Regions from separate parts of the Acidovorax sp. LjRoot117 genome, predicted to be linked through region 1. Evidence: predicted binding sites of a transcription regulator. Region 1 holds the regulator's gene; each other region holds the start of a gene.
The links. Region 1 encodes sigma-54, which starts transcription at its own class of promoters, with help from an activator protein. Its sites were predicted from a motif close to TGGCANGNAANCTGCTTT; they were not measured.

Region 1 (4,825 bases):
TGACAGCACGCCCGGTGTCTCTTATGCTCGCAGGCATGAGATTTTACCGGAGCCCCTCCCCCGGCCTTTTCCGCCAGGCCGTAGCCGCCACGCTGGCAATGGCCGCGCTGGTGCTGGCACCGATGGCGGGCGCCCAGACGCTCTACAAAACGGTGGGCCCGGACGGCCGGGTCGTCTACAGCGACAAGCCCCCCACGGGCGTGGGTGTGGACAAGGCGATGAAGCTGGACAACCTGCCGGTCAGCGTGGTGCCGGGTGCAGAGCCCCGCGCGGCCGACCGCAGCCCCAAGACCGAGCCCCCCGCCGCAGCACCCCGTGGCGACGTCGTGCTCTACATGGCCACCTGGTGCGGCTACTGCAAGGCCGCCAAGGCGTACCTGGCGCAAAAGGGCATTGCCTACCGCGAGCTGGACGTCGATACGCCGGTGGGCAAGGCGGCCTTTGCACAGATTGGCGGGCGGGGTGTGCCGGTGCTGCTCACCAACGGCCAGCGGTTGTCGGGCTTCAGCGCGCAGTCCTACGACGCCGTTTTCGCGCCCCAGCGCAAGTAGCCTGGCCTCGCACCCCACCGCACCGCAGTTGGCGGGCCGGTGGGTGGGCGGCGATCTTCCGGCGCAGGCCCTGCAGCGCTGACAGAGCTACAGCGCCTTGCGCAGATTGGCCGGCGCGATCTTGAGCGCTTCGCGGTACTTGGCCACCGTGCGGCGTGCGCACTCGATGCCCTGCTCCTTGAGCATCTCGGCGATCTGGCTGTCCGACAGCGGCTTGGTGGGGCTCTCGGCCGCGACGAACTGCTTGATCAGCGCGCGCACGGCGGTGCTCGACGCATTGCCGCCCGTCTCGGTGCCCAGGCCCGAGCCGAAGAAGTACTTGAGCTCGTAGGTGCCGATGGGCGTGGCCATGTACTTGGCGGTGGTCACGCGGCTGATGGTGGACTCGTGCAGGCCCAGCTCGTCGGCAATGTCGCGCAGCACCAGCGGGCGCATGGCCAGCTCGCCATGCGTGAAGAAGTTCTTTTGCCGCTCCACGATGGCGCGCGAGACGCGCAGGATGGTGTCGAAGCGCTGCTGGATGTTCTTGATGAACCAGCGCGCCTCCTGCAGGCGCTGCTGCATGCCCTGGTGGCCTTCGCCGCCCTTGTGGCCGCGCAGTGCGCCGGCGTAGATGTCGTGCACGCGCAGGCGCGGCATCACGTCGGGGTTGAGTGCGACGATGAAATTGTGCTGCCCGTCGCGCCCGTTGGCGCGGCCCGCTTTGCGCACGATGACGTCGGGCACGATGATGTTGCGCTCCACGTCCACAAACTTGCGGCCCGGGCGCGGCTCCAGCCGGGCGATCAGGGCCATGGCGGCGCGGGTGCGCTCCTCGCCGTCGCCGCACAGCTGCGTCAGGCGGCGGATGTCGCGGCGCGCCAGCATCTCCAGCGGCTGCTGGCACACGCGCAGCGCGGTCTGCACGGTGTCGGGGTCGATCTCGCTGTCTTCGTCCGCGGCCAGCGCCTTGAGCTGCAAGGTCAGGCACTCGCCCAGCCCGCGCGCGCCCACGCCCACGGGCTCCAGGCTTTGCAACAGGCGCTGCGCCACCGTGAAGCGGTGCACCAGCTCCTCGATCTGCTCCAGGTCGTCGGGGCCGGCCAGGCTGATGGCCAGCTCTTCGAGCGGGTCTTCGAGGTAGCCGTCGTCGTTGAGCGATTCGATCAGGAACCGCAGCGCCGCGCGGTCCACCTCGGACAGGCGCAGCGACAGCGCCTGGCGGTGCAAAAAGGCAGTGAGCGATTCGTGCGTGCGGGCCAGCTCGGTGGCGTCGGCCTCGTCGCCTTCGGCATCGTTGCGGTTGCGGGCGGGCGCATCGCCGCCCCATTCGGTGTCGTTCGGTGCGACCTCGACGGTGCCGTCGCCGCTCCAGTCGGGCTCGTCGCTGGCGCTGCTGCCCGGCTCGGAGTCACCCAGCGGGCCGTCGGCCGCGGTATCGCTGGACGTGCTGGCGGTGGTGGCGCCGGGGGCGTTGGAATACAGCGTGTCGTCCGCGCTGTACTCGTCGGGCTGGGCAGGAACGTCGGCCGCCTCCAGGCCGAACTCTTCGCGCGGTGCCTCCTCGGCATTGCGCTCGAGAAACGGGTTCTCGTCGAGCATCTGCTCGACCTCCTGGCCCAGCTCCAGCGTGGACAACTGCAGCAGCCGGATGGACTGCTGCAGCTGCGGCGTGAGCGCCAGGTGCTGCGATACGCGCAGTGACAGGCCGGGCTTCATCGGGCAGCCGCCTTGCGGCCTGCAGGGCGCGCGGCGCACGCCGCCCCGCGGGGCGGCACAAAGGAGAGGCGGGGGTCGAACGTAAGGTCCATCGGTCTGCTACATGCGGAAGTGTTCGCCCAGGTACACCCGGCGCACTTCGGCGTTGTCGACGATCTCGGAAGGGGTTCCCTGCGCCAGCACCTGGCCGTCGCTGATGATGAACGCGTGGTCGCAGATGCCCAGCGTCTCGCGCACGTTGTGGTCGGTGATGAGCACGCCGATGCCCCGCGCCTTGAGGAATCCGATGATGCGCTGGATCTCGATCACCGCGATGGGGTCGATGCCGGCGAAGGGCTCATCCAGCAGGATGAAGCGTGGCTGCGTGGCCAGGGCGCGGGCGATCTCCACGCGGCGGCGCTCGCCCCCGGACAGGGCCATGGCGGGCGAGGCCCGCAGGTGGTCCACCCGCAGCTCCTGCAGCAGGGCGGTGAGGCGCTCTTCGATGGCCTCGCGCGGCAGCGGCTGGCCGTTCTCGCCGCGCTGCAGCTCCAGCACGGCGCGCACGTTTTCCTCGACCGACAGCTTGCGGAAGATGGACGCCTCCTGCGGCAGGTACGACAAACCCAGGCGCGAACGGCGGTGGATGGGCATGTGGGCGACCGACTGGCCGTCGATACGGATGTCGCCCGCATCGCTGCGCACCAGGCCCACGATCATGTAGAACGAGGTCGTCTTGCCCGCTCCGTTGGGGCCGAGCAGCCCGACGACTTCGCCCTTTTGCACGGTGAGCGACACATCCTTGACGACCTTGCGGCTGCCGTACGACTTGGCCAGGTGCTGCACCTCCAGCCGGCTGCCGACCTGTGGGTCTGCAGCGGAGGGTGCGCCGGACGAGACAGGCTGCGCGCTCACTGGGCGCCGCCGCCGAGGGTGTTGCTGGGGCGCAGCGCCGGTGCCGACGACGGCGCGGCAGGTGCTGCGGCGCCCGGTGGCGGGTCCTTGGGCGCCAGCACTGCGCGCACGCGGCTGCCAGGGGCCGGGGTGTCGCCTGCGGTGCTGGTGGACGGCTTGCGCTGGCCGTCCACGGTGAACACGTCGGTCAGGTTGTTGTAGACGATGACGGCGCCGGTGATCTCGTCGCTCAGCACCGCACCGCGGTAGCGGCGCAGCTCGGCGCGGGTGATGAAGCGCACGTTGTCGGCCTTGCCGTCGTACTCGATGACCTCGCTCTCGCCCTCGATGAACTCGTCGGGCGCACCAGGCACGGTGTCGCGCTTTTGGCGAAAGAACGCGCGCTTGCCCGCCTCGGCCGTCACCACCCCGTACTGGTAGCCCTCGGCGTCCTGGCGCACATCCAGCCGCGCACCGCGCAGGATGATGGACCCCTTGGTCATGACCACGCGGCCGGTGAACACGCTGGTTTGCTTGAGCTCATCGTGCCGCAGGGCGTCGGCCTCGATGTTCATGGGTTTGGCGCGGTCAGCCTTTTCAGCATGGGCAACGCCATGAATGCAGGCCAGGGCCGTGAGCAGGAGGGTTGGGAGGATGCTGTGTTTCATAGGGCACGAATCTTGCAGTTCATTGTAGCCACCCCAAGGCATGCGCCATGGAAAAAGACCCGCACGCTTCCACGCGCGTGGGGTCTCTGGCCCTAAGGAGTCGCTTCCTCGGCGCGGGACGGCAATGAAAAAAGCCCGCATCCGCGGGCTTTTTCGTGGGGCATGCCGGGCCAGGCGGCTCGGGCTTACTTCTGCTTGGTGAGGAACTCCACCACTTGCAGCACGTTCTGCATGTTGCCGGCCATGGTGCCGTCGGTGTAGTACTTGCCGGCCACGCCCATTGAGGGCACGCCTTCGACGCCGTAGGCGTCCTGCAGCTGCGATGCGCGGCGCACCTGGTTCGACACGGTGAAGGAGCTGTAGATTTCCTTGAACTTGGCGGCGTCCACGCCCTGCTGGGTCACCCAGGCCAGGATTTCGTCGTCCTTGGCGAGCTTGGCTTTCTCGACATGGATGGCGCGGAACACCTTGGCGTGCAGGGCTTCGAGCTTGCCCATGCCCTCCAGCGCGTAGAACAGCTTTTGCTGCGGCACGAAGCTGGCGTTGAACGCCACGGGCACGCGGCGGATGGACAAATCCTTGGGCGCGGCCTTGACCCAGGCATCGAGCGTGGGTTCGAACGCGTTGCAGTGGGGGCAGCTGTACCAGAAGAACTCGATCACATCGACCTTGCCGGCGGGCGCGTCGAGCGTCACGGGCTTGTCCAGCCGCTTGTAGTCCTTGCCCTCCTTGAACTGGCGGGCCTGGGCCAGCGCGGGCGTGGCGACGGGCAGCGTCAGGGCGGTGGCGGCGACTGCCGAAGCAGTGGACAAAGAAAACTCACGGCGTTTCATGACAAAGACTCTCCTAGTTCAGGTCTGGGGGATGGGAGCCGCGCCCCCGGAAAAAGTTCAGCCCGCGCAGTCCGCAGGCCCGCCGTTCAACGCTGCACGCGCACCAAGGCCGACTCCACGCCCGTGCCGTCCAGCTTTTCCTTGAGCTGCTCGGCGTCGTCGCGCTTGGCAAACGGACCCACGCGCACCCGGAAGACCGGCC
Region 2 (4,825 bases), on a different contig from region 1:
GGCTGGTGTCAGCACCTTCCAGCTCGATGGCATGTGGCCCGGCGTCACCGACGTGCCGTGGGTCAGCCTGCTGCTGTACCTCGTGGTGTTCGACTTTGTGGACTACTGGATCCACCGTGGGCAGCACCATTTCGAGTGGTGGTGGCGCCTGCATTCCCTGCACCACGCCCAGCGGCAGATGACGATGTGGAGCGACAACCGCAACCACTTGCTCGACGACCTGCTGCGCGACACCATCCTCGTGGCCGTGGCGCAGCTCATCGGCGTGGCACCTGGGCAGTTCATTGCCATCGTGGCCATCACGCAGCTCAGCGAGAGCTTTCAGCACGCCAACGTGCGGTTGTGGTTTGGCCGCTGGGCCGAACGGCTGTGGGTCAGCCCCCGGTTTCACCGCCTGCACCACAGCATCGGCATCGGCCATGAAACCCTCAAGCCCGTCGCGGCGGATGCTGGCGGCGGTCCCACCCACCGGGTGGTGCTGGGTGGGCACAACTTCGGCGTGTTGCTGCCCTGGTGGGACATGCTCATGCGCACCGCCAATTTCGAGCAGCGCTACGACCCGACCGGCATTCGCGACCAGGTCGAGCCCGGCCCGGACGGCCGCGTGCGTGACTACGGCACCGGCTTCTGGTCTCAGCAATGGCGGGGCATGCTCCGGTTGTTCGGGCGGGCCTGACAGGCCTCGCATTCTTTCGGGAAGGTATGCTCGCCGACATGGGACTACTGCTTGATTCTTTCTGGCGCGCTGCAGCCTATTGCCTGCGCCCACGGGTGATGGCGCTGTCGGTGCTGCCGCTGGTGGTGATGCTTGGCCTGGCGCTGGGCCTGGGCTACTTCTACTGGGATGCGGCACTCCAGGGCATGCGCGGGTTGCTCGACGCATCGAGCGTGCTCGCCAGCTTCTGGAACTGGCTGCAGGGCTGGGGCCTGGGCGATGTGGCTTCGGTGGTGGCGCCCTTGATGGTGATCCTCGCGGTGGCCCCCGTGCTGGTGGTGGTCTCCCTGCTGCTCGTGGCGGTGCTGATGACGCCGGCGCTGGTGGGGCTGGTGGCTGACCGGCGATTCCCGAACCTCGCGCGCAAGAAGGGTGGCTCCTTCATCGCCAGCATCGTCTGGTCGCTCAGTTCCACCGTGTTGGCCTTGGTCGCGCTGGTGGTGTCCGTCCCCCTGTGGCTCGTACCGCCGCTGGTGCTGATCCTGCCGCCGCTGATCTGGGGCTGGCTCACGTACCGGGTGATGGTGTTTGATGCGCTGGCCGATCACGCCAGCAAGGAAGAGCGTCAGGAGATTTTCAAGCGCCACCGCAGCAGTCTGCTGGGCATCGGCATCGTGACGGGCTACCTGGGGGCCGCGCCCAGCATCGTCTGGGCCTCCGGCGTGGTGTTCGCCGCAGCGTTTGTGGTGCTGGTGCCGCTGGCCATCTGGATCTATACCCTGGTGTTCGCTTTTTCCTCCCTGTGGTTCGCGCATTACGCGTTGGCCGCACTGGAACAATTGCGTGCAGAAGGCGGGGCGGCAGACCGCATCTCTGCCGCTGCCGCTGCATCACCCAACGGCCAGGATGCGCCCCATGCCGGGCCACAGGCCCTGTATGCCCCGGACGATCCGGCCAAGGCCGCGCCCCCGAATCCCCCCGCGCTTGCAGCGCCAGAACCACCCGCCCACGGAACCCCCCCACCATGAATCCCCAGTTCGGCCTCATCATCGTCGGCGACGAAATCCTGTCAGGCAAGCGCGCCGACAAGCACATGCCCAAGGTCATCGAACTGCTCGCCGCCCGCGGGCTGGCCCTGTCGTACGCGGACTATGTGGGCGACAACCCGGACCGCATCACCGCCACCCTGGAGCGCGCGTTTGCCTCGGGTGATGTCGTGTTCTCGTGCGGTGGCATCGGGGCCACTCCCGACGACCACACGCGGCAATGCGCAGCCCGCGCGCTGGGCCTGGAGCTGGCGTTGCACCCCGAGGCAGAAGCCTTGATCCGCGAGCGCATGCAGGATGTGGCGCGTGAGCAGGGTGTGCCTTACGAGGCCGACCGCCCGGACAATCTGCACCGGCTCAACATGGGCACCTTCCCCGTGGGTGCCCGCATCATTGCCAACCCCTACAACAAGATTCCAGGGTTCACCTGCGAGGGATCCGGCGGCGGTGTGGTGCACTTCGTGCCGGGCTTTCCTGTCATGGCCTGGCCCATGATCGAAGGCGTGCTCGACCAGCACTACGCGGCGCATTTCAACCGCACTCCACAAACCGAGCAATCCGTGGTGGTGTACGGCGCCATGGAGGCTGCCCTCACGCCCTTGATGGAACGCATCGAAAAATCGCATCCGAGTGTCCGGGTGTTCAGTTTGCCCAGCGTGGATCATCCACAATACGGGCGGCACATCGAGTTGGGCGTCAAAGGCCCTGCGCCGCTGGTCCCGGCGGCGTGGAAAGACCTCCAACAAGGGTTGCACGAATTTGGTGCGGAGTTTGGCCCTGAATTGGTGCGCAATCTTTGAAGTACGCCCATAAGTAATTTGATGCACTGCATTGGTGCAATCGAATGCGTGCGCTGACGGTCTGCAGTCCGTGGCGCTCCTACATAGTGCGGCGGCTGCACCCGGCTGGCACGCAAACTGCTTTTGTTTACGCAAAATCCTTTTTTCAACAAGCGCTTTACCCAGGAGAACCTGATGGCCAAGACCGTTGCAGACGTGATAAAGATGGTGAAGGAAAACGAAGTCAAGTTCGTTGACTTCCGTTTCACCGATACCCGTGGCAAGGAACAGCACGTGACCGTGCCTGTTTCCCACTTTGATGAAGACAAGTTCACGTCCGGCCACGCATTCGACGGCTCCTCGGTGGCTGGCTGGAAGGGTATCGAAGCTTCGGACATGCAACTGATGCCCGACCCGAACACCGCCAACATCGACCCGTTCTTCGAAGAAACCACGCTGTTCCTGCAGTGCGACGTGATCGAGCCCGGCGACGGCAAGGCCTACGACCGCGATCCACGCTCCATCGCCAAGCGCGCTGAAGCCTACCTGAAGGCCTCCGGCCTGGGCGACACGGCCTTCTTCGGCCCCGAGCCAGAATTCTTCATCTTCGACGGCGTGCGTTGGTCCAACGAACCCGGCAAGGTCATGTTCGAGATCGAAGAGTACGAAGCCCCCTGGAATTCGGGTGCCAAGCTCGAAGGCGGCAACCGCGGCCACCGTCCCACGGTCAAGGGCGGCTACTTCCCAGTGCCTCCGGTCGACAGCACGCAAGACATGCGCGCTGAAATGTCCCTGATCCTCGAATCCCTGGGCATTCCGGTCGAAGTGTTCCACCACGAAGTGGCGGGCGCTGGCCAAAATGAAATCGGCACCAAGTTCAGCACGCTGGTCGAGCGCGCTGACTGGACGCAGGTCCTGAAGTACGTGGTCTGGAACGTGGCCAACGCCTACGGCAAGACCGCCACCTTCATGCCCAAGCCTTACGCTGGCGACAACGGCTCCGGCATGCACGTGCACCAGTCCATCTGGAAAGACGGCAAGAACCTGTTCGCAGGCGACGGCTATGCCGGCCTGTCGGACTTCGCGCTGTACTACATCGGCGGCATCATCAAGCACGCACGTGCCCTGAACGCCATCACCAACCCTGGCACCAACTCGTACAAGCGTCTGGTGCCCGGCTTCGAAGCCCCTGTGAAGCTGGCCTACTCGGCCCGCAACCGCTCGGCCTCGATCCGCATTCCTTACGTGGCCAACCCCAAGGGCCGCCGCATCGAAGCGCGCTTCCCCGATCCATCGGCCAATCCTTACCTGTGCTTCTCGGCTCTGATGATGGCGGGTCTGGATGGTGTGGAAAACAAGATCCATCCCGGCGAAGCCGCCACGAAGGACCTGTACCACCTGCCGCCCGAAGAAGACAAGCTGGTGCCCACCGTGTGCCACAGCCTGGACCAGGCGCTGGAATACCTGGACAAGGACCGCGGCTTCCTGACCAAGGGTGGCGTGTTCTCCGACTCCATGCTGGACGCCTACATCGACCTCAAGATGCAGGAAGTCACGCGTTTCCGCATGGCTCCCCACCCTGTCGAATACGACATGTACTACTCGCTGTAATCGCCTGCCTGCAGGCTGTTACACCCAAAAGGCGGCGCAAGCCGCCTTTTTTCATGGCGCGCAAGGATTGGGCGGACTGCAACGGAACCAGTGGCTGGGCCGTTGCATCCTTGTACAAAGCCCTGTGGGGGCCTGCTGGTGTTCGATTGGCGATGCACGGTGATTGGTGGATACTCCACCGCACCCCCTGCATGGCAGTGCGAGGAAACCGAATGAAGAAAACGCTCATCTCCCTGTTATTGATCGCTGCGACGACGGCCCCGGCCGCCTGGGCGCAAGACCGCATCTACCGCTGTGGCAACGAATACACCAACAACGCCCAGCAGGCCAAGGAGCGCGGCTGCAAACTGGTGGAAGGTGGCAACGTGACGGTGGTGCAGGGCAGCCGCCCCGCAGGTGCTGCAGCGCCTGCTGCCGCGGCTCCGTCTGCCGGTGGTGGCAGTGCCACCTCGGCGTCGCCACCGTCCGCATCGCGCGTCAGCTCCAACGACCAGAAGGCCCGCGATTCCGACGCACGCGCCATCCTGGAGTCCGAGCTGCGCAAGGCCGAGGCGCGCCACGCAGATCTGGTGAAGGAATACAACGGCGGCGCGCCCGAGCGCAATGCGCTTGACCTGCGCAACCCGCAGCGCTACATCGAGCGCACGGCGGAACTCAAGGCCAACATCACCCGCAGCGAAAGCGATATCGCCGGCATCAAGCGCGAGATTGCGCGCCTGCCTGCTGCCGCCAAC
Region 3 (4,825 bases), on a different contig from region 1:
AGGGCGCACCCTCCGAAGCGCCGCCCTACCCCAGCCATTCAATCACTATCGATTTCATAGCTACCAGCGTCCACCCATCAAGCGGTAGCAGTCATTTTTAACCCCAAAACCGCTACCAAGGGCTATCATGTGCCGACCCGGGGCAGGCCGCGCCCCGCAGCGAGGACGCCACCATGACCGTGCCCAGCCTACCCCTGCCCACCTACGACGATGTGGCCGCCGCCGCGCAGCGGCTCGCAGGCGTCGCGCACCACACGCCGGTGATGCGCTGCACGGCCATCGACCAGCGCCTGGGCGCCAAGCTGTTCTTCAAGTGCGAGAACCTGCAGCGCACCGGCGCCTTCAAGTTCCGCGGCGCGTACAACGCGCTGGCCCAGTTCAGCGATGCGCAGCGCGAGGGCGGCGTGCTCACCTTCTCGGCGGGCAACCACGCGCAGGCCATCGCACTGTCGGCCCGGCTGCTCGACATGCCCGCCCTGATCGTCATGCCCGAAGACGCTGCCACCTCCAAGATGGCCGCCACGCGCGACTACGGCGCCCAGGTCGTCACCTACAACCGCCACACCGAAGACCGCGAGGCCATCAGCCGCCAACTCGCGCGCGAGCGCGGCATGACGCTGGTGCCGCCGTTCGACCACCCGCACGTCATCGCGGGCCAGGGCACCGCCGCGCTGGAGCTGCTGCAGGAGGTGCCCGACCTCGACTACCTCTTCGTCTGCCTGGGCGGCGGCGGGCTGCTCTCGGGCAGCCTGCTGGCCGCGCAGGCGCTGGCGCCGCAGTGCAAGGTCATCGGTGTCGAGCCCGCCACCGCCAACGACGCCCAGCAGTCGCTGCGCGCCGGGCACATCGTGACCATTGACCACCCGCAAACCATCGCCGACGGGGCGCAGACACAGTCGCTGGGCGCGCTGACCTTCCCCATCATCCGCGACCATGTCGAAGACATCATCACCGTGAGCGACGCGCAGCTGATCGAAGCGCTGCGTTTTTTCGCCGCGCGCATGAAGCTCACCGTCGAGCCCACTGGCGCCCTCGCCTTCGCGGGCGTGCAGGCCTTCTCCGGCGAGGACGACGGCGCCAAGCTGCTGCACGGCGAGCGCGTGGGCGTCATCGTGAGCGGCGGCAACGTGGACCTGGCGCGGTACTCGCGGTTTCTGGCGGACTGAGCGGGCCGCGCGCCGGGGCCTGTGGCTTTGTACGGCTCTGTACGGCTGTGCACGTCGCTGCAGCTTTGCCATCACACGCCCTGGCCCCCCCGCCGGGGCGCCCCCGCCGCTCGGGTTTCCCGGCCCCGCGGCGAATGGAGGTGAAAATACACCCACCGCCATTCATTCAATTCCCAGCACACCCGAGGCCGCGCCATGAGCACCGCTAGCAACAACAACGTCACCGTCATCACCCACCCCCTGGTCCAGCACAAGCTCACGCTCATGCGCCGCAAGGACGCCAGCACCAACAGCTTTCGCCGCCTGCTGGGCGAGCTGTCCACGTTGATGGCCTACGAAGTCACGCGGGACATGCCGCTGCAGGACTTCGAGATCGAAACCCCGCTGGAGACCATGACCGGCAAGGTCATCGACGGCAAGAAGCTGGTGCTGGTGTCCATCCTGCGCGCGGGCAACGGCTTTCTGGACGGCATGCTCAACGTGGTGCCCGGCGCCCGCGTGGGCCACATCGGCCTGTACCGCGACCCGGCCACGCTGCAGCCCGTGGAGTACTACTTCAAGATGCCGTCCGAGATGCAAGAGCGCGACATCATCGTCGTCGACCCCATGCTGGCCACCGGCAACTCGGCCGCCGCGTGTGTGGACCGCCTGAAGAAGCTCAACCCCCGCTCCATCAAGTTCGTCTGCCTGCTGGCCGCCCCCGAAGGCGTGGCCACGCTGCAAAAGGCCCACCCCGACGTGCCGATCTTCACCGCCGCCATCGACCGCGAGCTGAACGACCACGGCTACATCCTGCCGGGCCTGGGCGATGCGGGCGACCGGATCTTTGGCACCAAGTAGGCGCCACGGGCACCCGTAAAAAAGCCTCGCAACAGCGAGGCTTTGTACGTGGCGGAAGACGGCCCAAAGGCGGTCGGGTCAGCAAATAGCGCCAGGCAACTGCTGCATGCACTCGGTTGAAGACGCATTGCTCCTCCCAGGTGCCTTGGCCACGGCCGCTGGGGAGTTGGCGGGCACGCCCGCCAGAGCGGTATCCCCTTTTTGCAGCTGTCTGTCGAACACCAGCGTTTCGCCAAACACCATCTCGATCCACGTGGGGTACGTGTAGGCCGTGCCGCGGTTGTGGTCCACGACAGCGCCGATCACGCCACCCAGGATGATGTTGCCGGCCAGAGCGCCATTGGGACGGGAAACCAGGGACCCGTTGGCGGCGTCCTCGCCGGGCTGCGTGCACACGATCGTCATGTCTTTGGACGAACGGCGCAGGGCCTGCATCGTGCCCGACTTGAAGGTGGTGGAGCCGTAATCGTTGGTGGCCACGCACTCGGCGCCCACCACGACGGTGCCGCCCTTTTGTTTGGTGTCTACGCGCACTCCGTGCGTGGTGTCGTTCATGACCGATGCACACCCTACCAGCGACAGGGCAGCCGCTGCTGCAAGCAAAGCTTTCACAAGAAATCCCTCTTCGTTTTATAGACCCGCTGCTTGCGGGCGGCGAATTGTAACTAGAAGAACACACCCCAAAAGGGTGCCTTGGTCGCATTCGGAACATTACCGACTTTTGGCTTTTGATTCAGCACAACACGTCGTGTGGCGTTGCCTGTCGCACATAAAAGTGCATCGGCACGCACCACGGAAGAGCCCCCTGCCCAGCGCGCGGCCGCCCGCCCCGTGATGGCTCGCCTGGCAAGCGAACATCGTGCGCTGCGCTAAGCCTTGGGGGAGGGCCCCGTGGCCGGGCACGGCGCTCCGCCGGTTGCAGGCCACTGCAACGTCGTGCATGCTTATTGCTTGGAGCCAAGTTCACTGCCCTATTGCACCCAACCCAAGAAAGCGTTGCCATGACCACTCGCCGCATCTTCACCGGACGCCTGCTCTGCACCTCCATGGCCCTGTCGGCCGCCCTGGGCCTGGCGCCCTCGCTGGCGGGGGCGCAGGCCAAGCTCAAGGTCGCGGCGATCTACACGGTGCCCTACGAGCAGCAATGGGTGAGCCGCATCCACAAAGCGCTGAAGGCCGCCGAGGCGCGGGGCGAGATCGAATACAAGTCGAGCGAGAACGTCTCCAACGCCGACTACGAGCGCGTGATGCGCGAGTACGCCACCGGCGGCAACCAGCTCATCGTGGGCGAGGCCTTTGCGGTGGAGGCCGCCGCGCGCAAGGTGGCCAAGGACTTCCCCAAGACGTCTTTCCTGCTGGGCTCGTCCGGCAAGCCGCAGGCGCCCAACTTCAGCGTGTTCGACAACTACATCCAGGAGCCCGCCTACCTGTCGGGCATGGTCGCGGGCGGCATGACCAAGACGAACAAGATCGGCATGGTGGGCGGCTTTCCCATCCCCGAGGTGAACCGCCTGATGCACGCCTTCATGGCGGGGGCGAAAGAGACCAATCCCAAGGTCGAGTTCACCGTGAGCTTCATCAACAGCTGGTTCGACCCGCCGAAGGCCAAGGAAGCGACGTTTGCCATGATCGACAAGGGCGCCGACGTGCTCTATGCTGAACGCTTTGGCGTGTCCGACGCGGCCAAGGAAAAGGGCAAGCTCGCCATCGGCAACGTGATCAACACGCAGGACAAGTACCCCGACACCGTGGTGGCGTCGGCCCTGTGGCACATGGAGCCCAGCATCGACCGCGCGCTCAAGCTGGTCAAGGAAGGCAAGTTCACGCCCGAGGACTACGGCCCGTATTCGATGATGAAGCACAAGGGCTCTGAACTCGCGCCGCTGGGCACGTTCGAGAAAAAGGTGCCCGCCGACATCGTGGCCAAGGTCAAGGCGCGCGAGGCCGAGATCCTGGCCAGCAAGTTCACGGTGAAGGTGGACGACAGCCAGCCCAAGTCCACGGCGAAGTAATCGAAGTAATGCCGTCGGCATTGCGTTGATGGGCGCGGCCAGCGGTGCAGCGCCCGTGACGGTGGTGGACCACCCGCCACCGTCACCCACCGGCCGTGCGCACACCGTTGCCGTCAATGGTGCCGGGCAGCCCTCCACTGCGTTGCCGGCACCGCACCGCACCGGCCTTGCGCTAGGCTGCGGCACTTCTGACATTTTCAGGACCTGACCATGCCCTCATCCAGCAGCAGCACCACCACTTCCACCCATCTTCGCAGCACCCTCGCCCGGCACGGGCTGCGCCTGCTGGCGGCGGCCACCCTGGCCGCGGCGGTGGCAGGCTGCAGCACAGCACCCACTCGTTCATCGAGGGCTGCGGTGGTGCAGCTCGATGCCACACCGCGCATCGCCGTCATCTCGGCCTTCGAGCCCGAACTCACCGTGCTGCTGCCCCAGGTGCAGCAAGCCGCCAAGCACCGCATCAACGGTGTGGAGTTCACCACCGGCACCCTGTCGGGCCAGCCCGTGGTGGTGTTCCTGTCGGGCATCAGCATGACCAACGCGGCCATGAACACCCAGCTCGCGCTGGACCGCTTCAACGTCAGCCACATCGTGTTCAGCGGCATCGCGGGCGGCGTGAACCCGGGCCTGCACATCGGCGACGTGACAGTGCCTGCCCAGTGGGGCCAGTACATGGAATGGCTCATGGCCCGCGAGGACAAACCCGGCCAGTACAGCGCCCCGGCCTGGATGAAAAGCGAGCTGACCCTGCCCGCCTTCGGCATGATGCACCCCCGCCCGGTGGAGGTGCGCAGCGCCGCACAACCC
Region 4 (4,825 bases), on a different contig from region 1:
GGCCCAGGCTGTCCTTTTGCAGCACGTCCTTGAGGTAGTCGAGGCCGCCTTCGAGGTTCTCGCGCCAGGTGCTGGTGCGCTGCAGCCGGTCGGCCGTGCGCACATAGAACATCAGCACCCGGTCGATCATGCGCACCAGCTCGTCCTTGTTCAGGTCGGACGCGAACAGCTCGGCGTGGCGCGGCTTCATGCCGCCGTTGCCGCAGATGTACAGGTTCCAGCCCTTTTCGGTGGCGATGATGCCGATGTCCTTGCCCTGCGCCTCGGCGCATTCGCGCGTGCAGCCCGAGACGCCGAACTTGATCTTGTGCGGGGCGCGCAGGCCCTTGTAGCGGTTCTCCAGCTCCACGGCCAGGCCGACGCTGTCACCCACGCCATAGCGGCACCAGGTCGAGCCCACGCAGCTCTTGACCGTGCGCAGCGACTTGCCGTACGCGTGGCCCGACTCGAAGCCGGCGGTGATCAGCTCTTCCCAGATCAAGGGCAACTGCTCCAGGCGTGCGCCGAACATGTCCACCCGGGCACCGCCCGTGACCTTGGTGTACAGGCCGTACTTCTTGGCCACCTGGCCCACGGCGATCAGGCCGTCGGGCGTGACCTCGCCCCCGGGCATGCGCGGCACGACCGAATAGGTGCCGTCCTTCTGGATGTTGCCCAGGTAGTAGTCGTTGCTGTCCTGCAGGCCCGCCAGTTCTTTCTTGAGCACGAACTCGTTCCAGCACGATGCGAAGACGCTGGCCGCCACCGGCTTGCAGATGTCGCAGCCCAGGCCCTTGCCGTGCTTGGCCAGCAGGTCGTCGAAGCTCTTGATCTGGCCCACGCGCACCAGGTGGTAGATCTCCTGGCGCGAGTACGCGAAATGCTCGCAGATGTGGTTGTTGACTGCCATGCCGCGGCGCGCCATCTCGGCCTTCATGACCTGGGTGACCAGGGGCACGCAGCCGCCGCAGGTGGCGCCGGCCTTGGTGCAGGCCTTCATCTCGGCGATGGTGCAGACGCCATTGCCCACGGCCTCGCAGATGCCGCCCTTGGTGACGTTGTTGCACGAGCAGATCTGCGCCGTGTCGGGCAAGGCATCCACGCCCAGGCCGGGCTTGGCCTTGCCGTCGCTGGACGGGAAGATCAGGAACTCGGGGTCTTCGGGCAGCGCGATGCCGTTCAGGGCCATCTGCAGCAGCGTGCCGTATTCGGTCGCGTCGCCGATCAGCACGGCGCCCAGCAGCTGCTTGCCGTCTTCGCTGATGACGATCTTCTTGTAAACCTGGCGGCGCTCGTCCACATACTGGCAGGTGCGGCTGTGCGGAGTCTTTCCATGCGCGTCGCCGATGCTGGCCACGTCCACGCCCATGAGCTTGAGCTTGGTGCTCATGTCGGCGCCGACAAACGCGGCGTCGGCATCGCCCGCAATGTGGCGGGCCGCCACGCGGGCCATGTCGTAGCCCGGGGCCACGAGACCGAAGGTCTGTTCGTTCCACGAGGCGCATTCGCCGATGGCATAGACGTCATGGTCGCTGGTGCGGCAGGCGCTGTCGATGGCCACGCCACCGCGCGGGCCGATGGCCAGCAGGCTCTGGCGGGCCAGTTCGTCGCGCGGGCGGATGCCGGCGGAGAACACGATCATGTCGGTCTCCAGGTAGGTGCCGTCGGCAAACACCATGCGGTGGCGTGCGCGAGCGCCGTCGGTGATCTCCTGCGTGTTGCGGCCGGTGTGCACCTGCACGCCCAGCTCCTCGATCTTGGCGCGCAGCACGCGGCCGCCGCCCTCGTCCACCTGCACGGCCATGAGGCGCGGGGCGAACTCGACCACGTGCGTTTCCAGGCCCATGTCGCTCAGCGCCTTCGCGCATTCCAGGCCCAGCAGGCCGCCGCCCACGACCACACCGGTCTTGGACTTGGCGCCCGAGGCCTGCATGGCCTCCAGGTCCTCGATGGTGCGGTAGACGAAGCAGTGCTCGCGGTCGCGCCCGGCCACCTGCGGCACGAAGGGGTTGGAGCCGGTGGCCAGCACCAGCTTGTCGTAGGTGAGCACTTCGCCATCGGCCGTGGTCACGGTGCGGATGCGGCGGTCTACCGACGCGGCCCGTGCGGCCAGCCGCAGGGTGAAGCCCGTGCGCTCGAAGAAGCCCGGCTCCACCAGGGAGAGTTGTTCGGCCGAGGTGCCGCTGAAGAAGGCGGATAGATGCACCCGGTCGTAGGCAGCGCGGGGCTCCTCGCACAGCACGGTGACTTCCACGCCGGTCATGCCGGTTTCCGCCAGGCTTTCGAGGAACTTGTGGCCCACCATTCCGTGGCCGATGAGAACAATTTTCATGATCGTGGTCCTGCAATGACCCGGCTGACCTGGAGAGCTCGAAGCAGGATGGGCATGCGTGCCGGACCGTGGGTCGGCGCCGCACCCTCACCCTCCGCGGTAGCACGGGTGTGGTTTGGAACAACCAGGCGAAAGGCAACGAGGCCTAGGCCCGCCTGGGTTCCGCCATCATTAGCGGAGGGGTGTCGTCGGCCCGCAGGCAGCTTCACCGGCGGGCACTGACCCAACTGCAATATCCATGCCGGGGTGTGATGGCGCGGAGAAACCGGCGCGCAGGGCCTTTTGAGCGATGGCGCGCCACGCTGCCTGCACGTGCCGTGGCATGGCGCATCAATGCGGTGCAAGGCAGCCCCAACATAGGGCGGGAGGGCGTCTGCAGCGGCCGTGCCAGGCAGGCACAGGGCCCAGGGGCCACGGCCCCCGGCACGCGGGCTCAGGTGAGGGGCTGGGCGTACGCAATGCCGCCGACACGCGGCGTGGAATGCCGATGCCTGACCACTTCGCCCGAACCCTGCTGTCGCTTCGGGTCCGGCCGGTCGTGCGCGGCCATTTTTTGGTGTTCAAACCCGCGATCCGGATGCAAACTTCCGCGGGAAGCCATAGCCCTCGGGGAGACCTTCTCTCACCGCAGCCATAGAGACACCACCATGACAGAACGCAGATCCACCAGCGACAGGCGCAGCGGCACCGACCGCCGGCAGGAGGAACAAGGCCCTCCCACACACTACGAACGGCGGCGCACGATCGAGGCGCGGCAACCCGAACTGACCGAGCTGCACCTGAGCGACGAAGAACTTCGTGCCCTGGGGTTCCAGCAAGGCGGGCCGGCCTCCCCAAAACCCGGCTGATCCGGGCCGCCGCACGCGCAACCTCGGCGCCAGCCGGCGCGGCCAGAGCCCATCAATGCCCGTTGTCGGCCACCGTGAGCACCCGGTGCGCCACCATGTCCAGCGCGGGCCGCGTGATGCCCTGCTTGTCGGTCCAGACCTTGGGCACCAGGCTGCCGGCAAGGGCCAGCGCATCGCCATCGCGCAGGTGGTGCAGCGACGCACGCACATCGCTGTCGAACGCAATCACGTTCACGAACAGCGTCTCGCCATCGGAAGTGCTGGCACGCACCTTGGCCACGGTGAAGAGCTTGCCGGTCTTGTCGGTCCGCTGCTCGGCATCGCCGTACAGGCGCCCTGACACCAATCCATCGATCATGCGAATCCTTGGCCCCGGGGACGCACCGGGGGGCACGTGGCAGCGGGGGCAGTTGGTTTGTGGGGCACCTGAAGCGGGCCCTGGGTGGCGCCGCAGCCGAAGCACCGCAGAGATGACGAGCCCGCATTGGGCGGCGCCAGCAAAAAAGCCCAGAACCTTTCGGTTCTGGGCTTTTGCTATCAATGGTCGGCGTGGCGGGATTCGAACTCGCGACCCCTTGCACCCCATGCAAGTGCGCTACCAGGCTGCGCTACACGCCGACAAGACTTAGATTATATGCAGAAAAACACTAGGTCAGAGAAAGTAGCGCACGAATCTCAAATAATTCTTTGCGCACCGCATTCGAGTCCAGCGAATAGCCCACCGCATCGATGGACAAGCTCTGCGCGCTGTCGATCAGCATGCTGGGCAGCTCGGTGCCGCCGTCCGCGGCATCGCCTTCTGCACCGGCCTCATCGCGGGCCGGATGCGCGAGTTCCTGCAGACGATTGCGGGCGCCACTGATGGTGAAGCCCTGGTCGTACAGCAGGTCCCGGATGCGGCGGATCATGAGCACTTCGTGGTGCTGGTAGTAGCGGCGGTTGCCGCGCCGCTTCATGGGCCGCAACTGCGTGAACTCCTGCTCCCAGTACCGCAGCACGTGGGGTTTTACGCCGCACAGCTCCGCTACCTCACCGATGGTGAAGTAGCGTTTGGCGGGTATGGAAGGAAGAGGTGTGCCCATCGAGAAAGCGTTTCAGACCAGGGAGCCGCGTAGCGTACTGCACAGACGCAAAGACCGCCAGTGACCAGCCACATTCCGGTCACAAAGACGGCACAAATTCACTCAGGACGCCACGGCCGCGGTCTGAATTTGCTCCTTGAGCTTGCTGCTGGCGTGAAACGTCACCACGCGGCGCGCCTTGATCGGGATCGCCTCCCCGGTGCGCGGGTTGCGGCCGGGGCGCGGTGCCTTGGTGCGGATCTGAAAGTTGCCAAAGCCCGAGAGCTTGACGTCCTTGCCCTCGACCAGGCTTTGCGCGATCAGATCGAAGAACGCATCGATCATGTCCTTGGACTCGCGCTTGTTCAGGCCGATCTGATCGAACAGCAGATCGGCCAGTTGCGCCTTGGTCAGTGCCGGTGTCTCCAGGCTTTCGACGGCAAATTCGATCATGGCATCACTCCCCTCTTGGGCAATTTCGTTGTCATCAAACACGCAGGCGCGCACCCGTGCGCTGCACCAGCTGGGCAACCACAGCCTGCACAGCCGTCTCGATCTCCGCTTCGGTCAGCGTGGCCTCGTCCCGCGCCAGGGTCAGGCGCACG

Region 2: glnA (type I glutamate--ammonia ligase) is a predicted target of sigma-54. The motif match lies at 2,608-2,625, and genes of this name have one in related genera.
Region 3: ACSQ3D_RS26805 (BMP family protein) is a predicted target of sigma-54. The motif match lies at 2,943-2,960, and genes of this name have one in related genera.
Region 4: nirB (nitrite reductase large subunit NirB) is a predicted target of sigma-54. The motif match lies at 2,538-2,555, and genes of this name have one in related genera.

What each region holds. Positions count from the first base shown of each region.
Region 1 covers NZ_CAXUPO020000016.1:16,362-21,186, reverse strand. The annotation lists gene ACSQ3D_RS25540 (glutaredoxin domain-containing protein) at 36-551, shown strand; gene ACSQ3D_RS25535 (RNA polymerase factor sigma-54) at 639-2,249, opposite strand; gene lptB (LPS export ABC transporter ATP-binding protein) at 2,349-3,143, opposite strand; gene lptA (lipopolysaccharide transport periplasmic protein LptA) at 3,140-3,790, opposite strand; gene ACSQ3D_RS25520 (thiol:disulfide interchange protein DsbA/DsbL) at 3,976-4,623, opposite strand; gene ACSQ3D_RS25515 (SPOR domain-containing protein) at 4,710-4,825, opposite strand, start outside.
Region 2 covers NZ_CAXUPO020000015.1:137,097-141,921, reverse strand. The annotation lists gene ACSQ3D_RS25435 (sterol desaturase family protein) at 1-676, shown strand, start outside; gene ACSQ3D_RS25430 (EI24 domain-containing protein) at 715-1,683, shown strand; gene ACSQ3D_RS25425 (competence/damage-inducible protein A) at 1,680-2,501, shown strand; gene glnA (type I glutamate--ammonia ligase) at 2,676-4,091, shown strand; gene ACSQ3D_RS25415 (hypothetical protein) at 4,304-4,825, shown strand, end outside.
Region 3 covers NZ_CAXUPO020000018.1:26,938-31,762, reverse strand. The annotation lists gene ACSQ3D_RS26820 (threo-3-hydroxy-L-aspartate ammonia-lyase) at 174-1,166, shown strand; gene upp (uracil phosphoribosyltransferase) at 1,362-2,006, shown strand; gene ACSQ3D_RS26810 (hypothetical protein) at 2,085-2,618, opposite strand; gene ACSQ3D_RS26805 (BMP family protein) at 3,008-4,018, shown strand; gene ACSQ3D_RS26800 (5'-methylthioadenosine/S-adenosylhomocysteine nucleosidase) at 4,229-4,825, shown strand, end outside.
Region 4 covers NZ_CAXUPO020000007.1:65,849-70,673, reverse strand. The annotation lists gene nirB (nitrite reductase large subunit NirB) at 1-2,311, opposite strand, end outside; gene ACSQ3D_RS18160 (hypothetical protein) at 2,959-3,159, shown strand; gene ACSQ3D_RS18155 (single-stranded DNA-binding protein) at 3,212-3,517, opposite strand; tRNA gene ACSQ3D_RS18150 (tRNA-Pro) at 3,701-3,777, opposite strand; gene ACSQ3D_RS18145 (MerR family transcriptional regulator) at 3,807-4,241, opposite strand; gene ACSQ3D_RS18140 (integration host factor subunit alpha) at 4,344-4,673, opposite strand; gene pheT (phenylalanine--tRNA ligase subunit beta) at 4,708-4,825, opposite strand, start outside.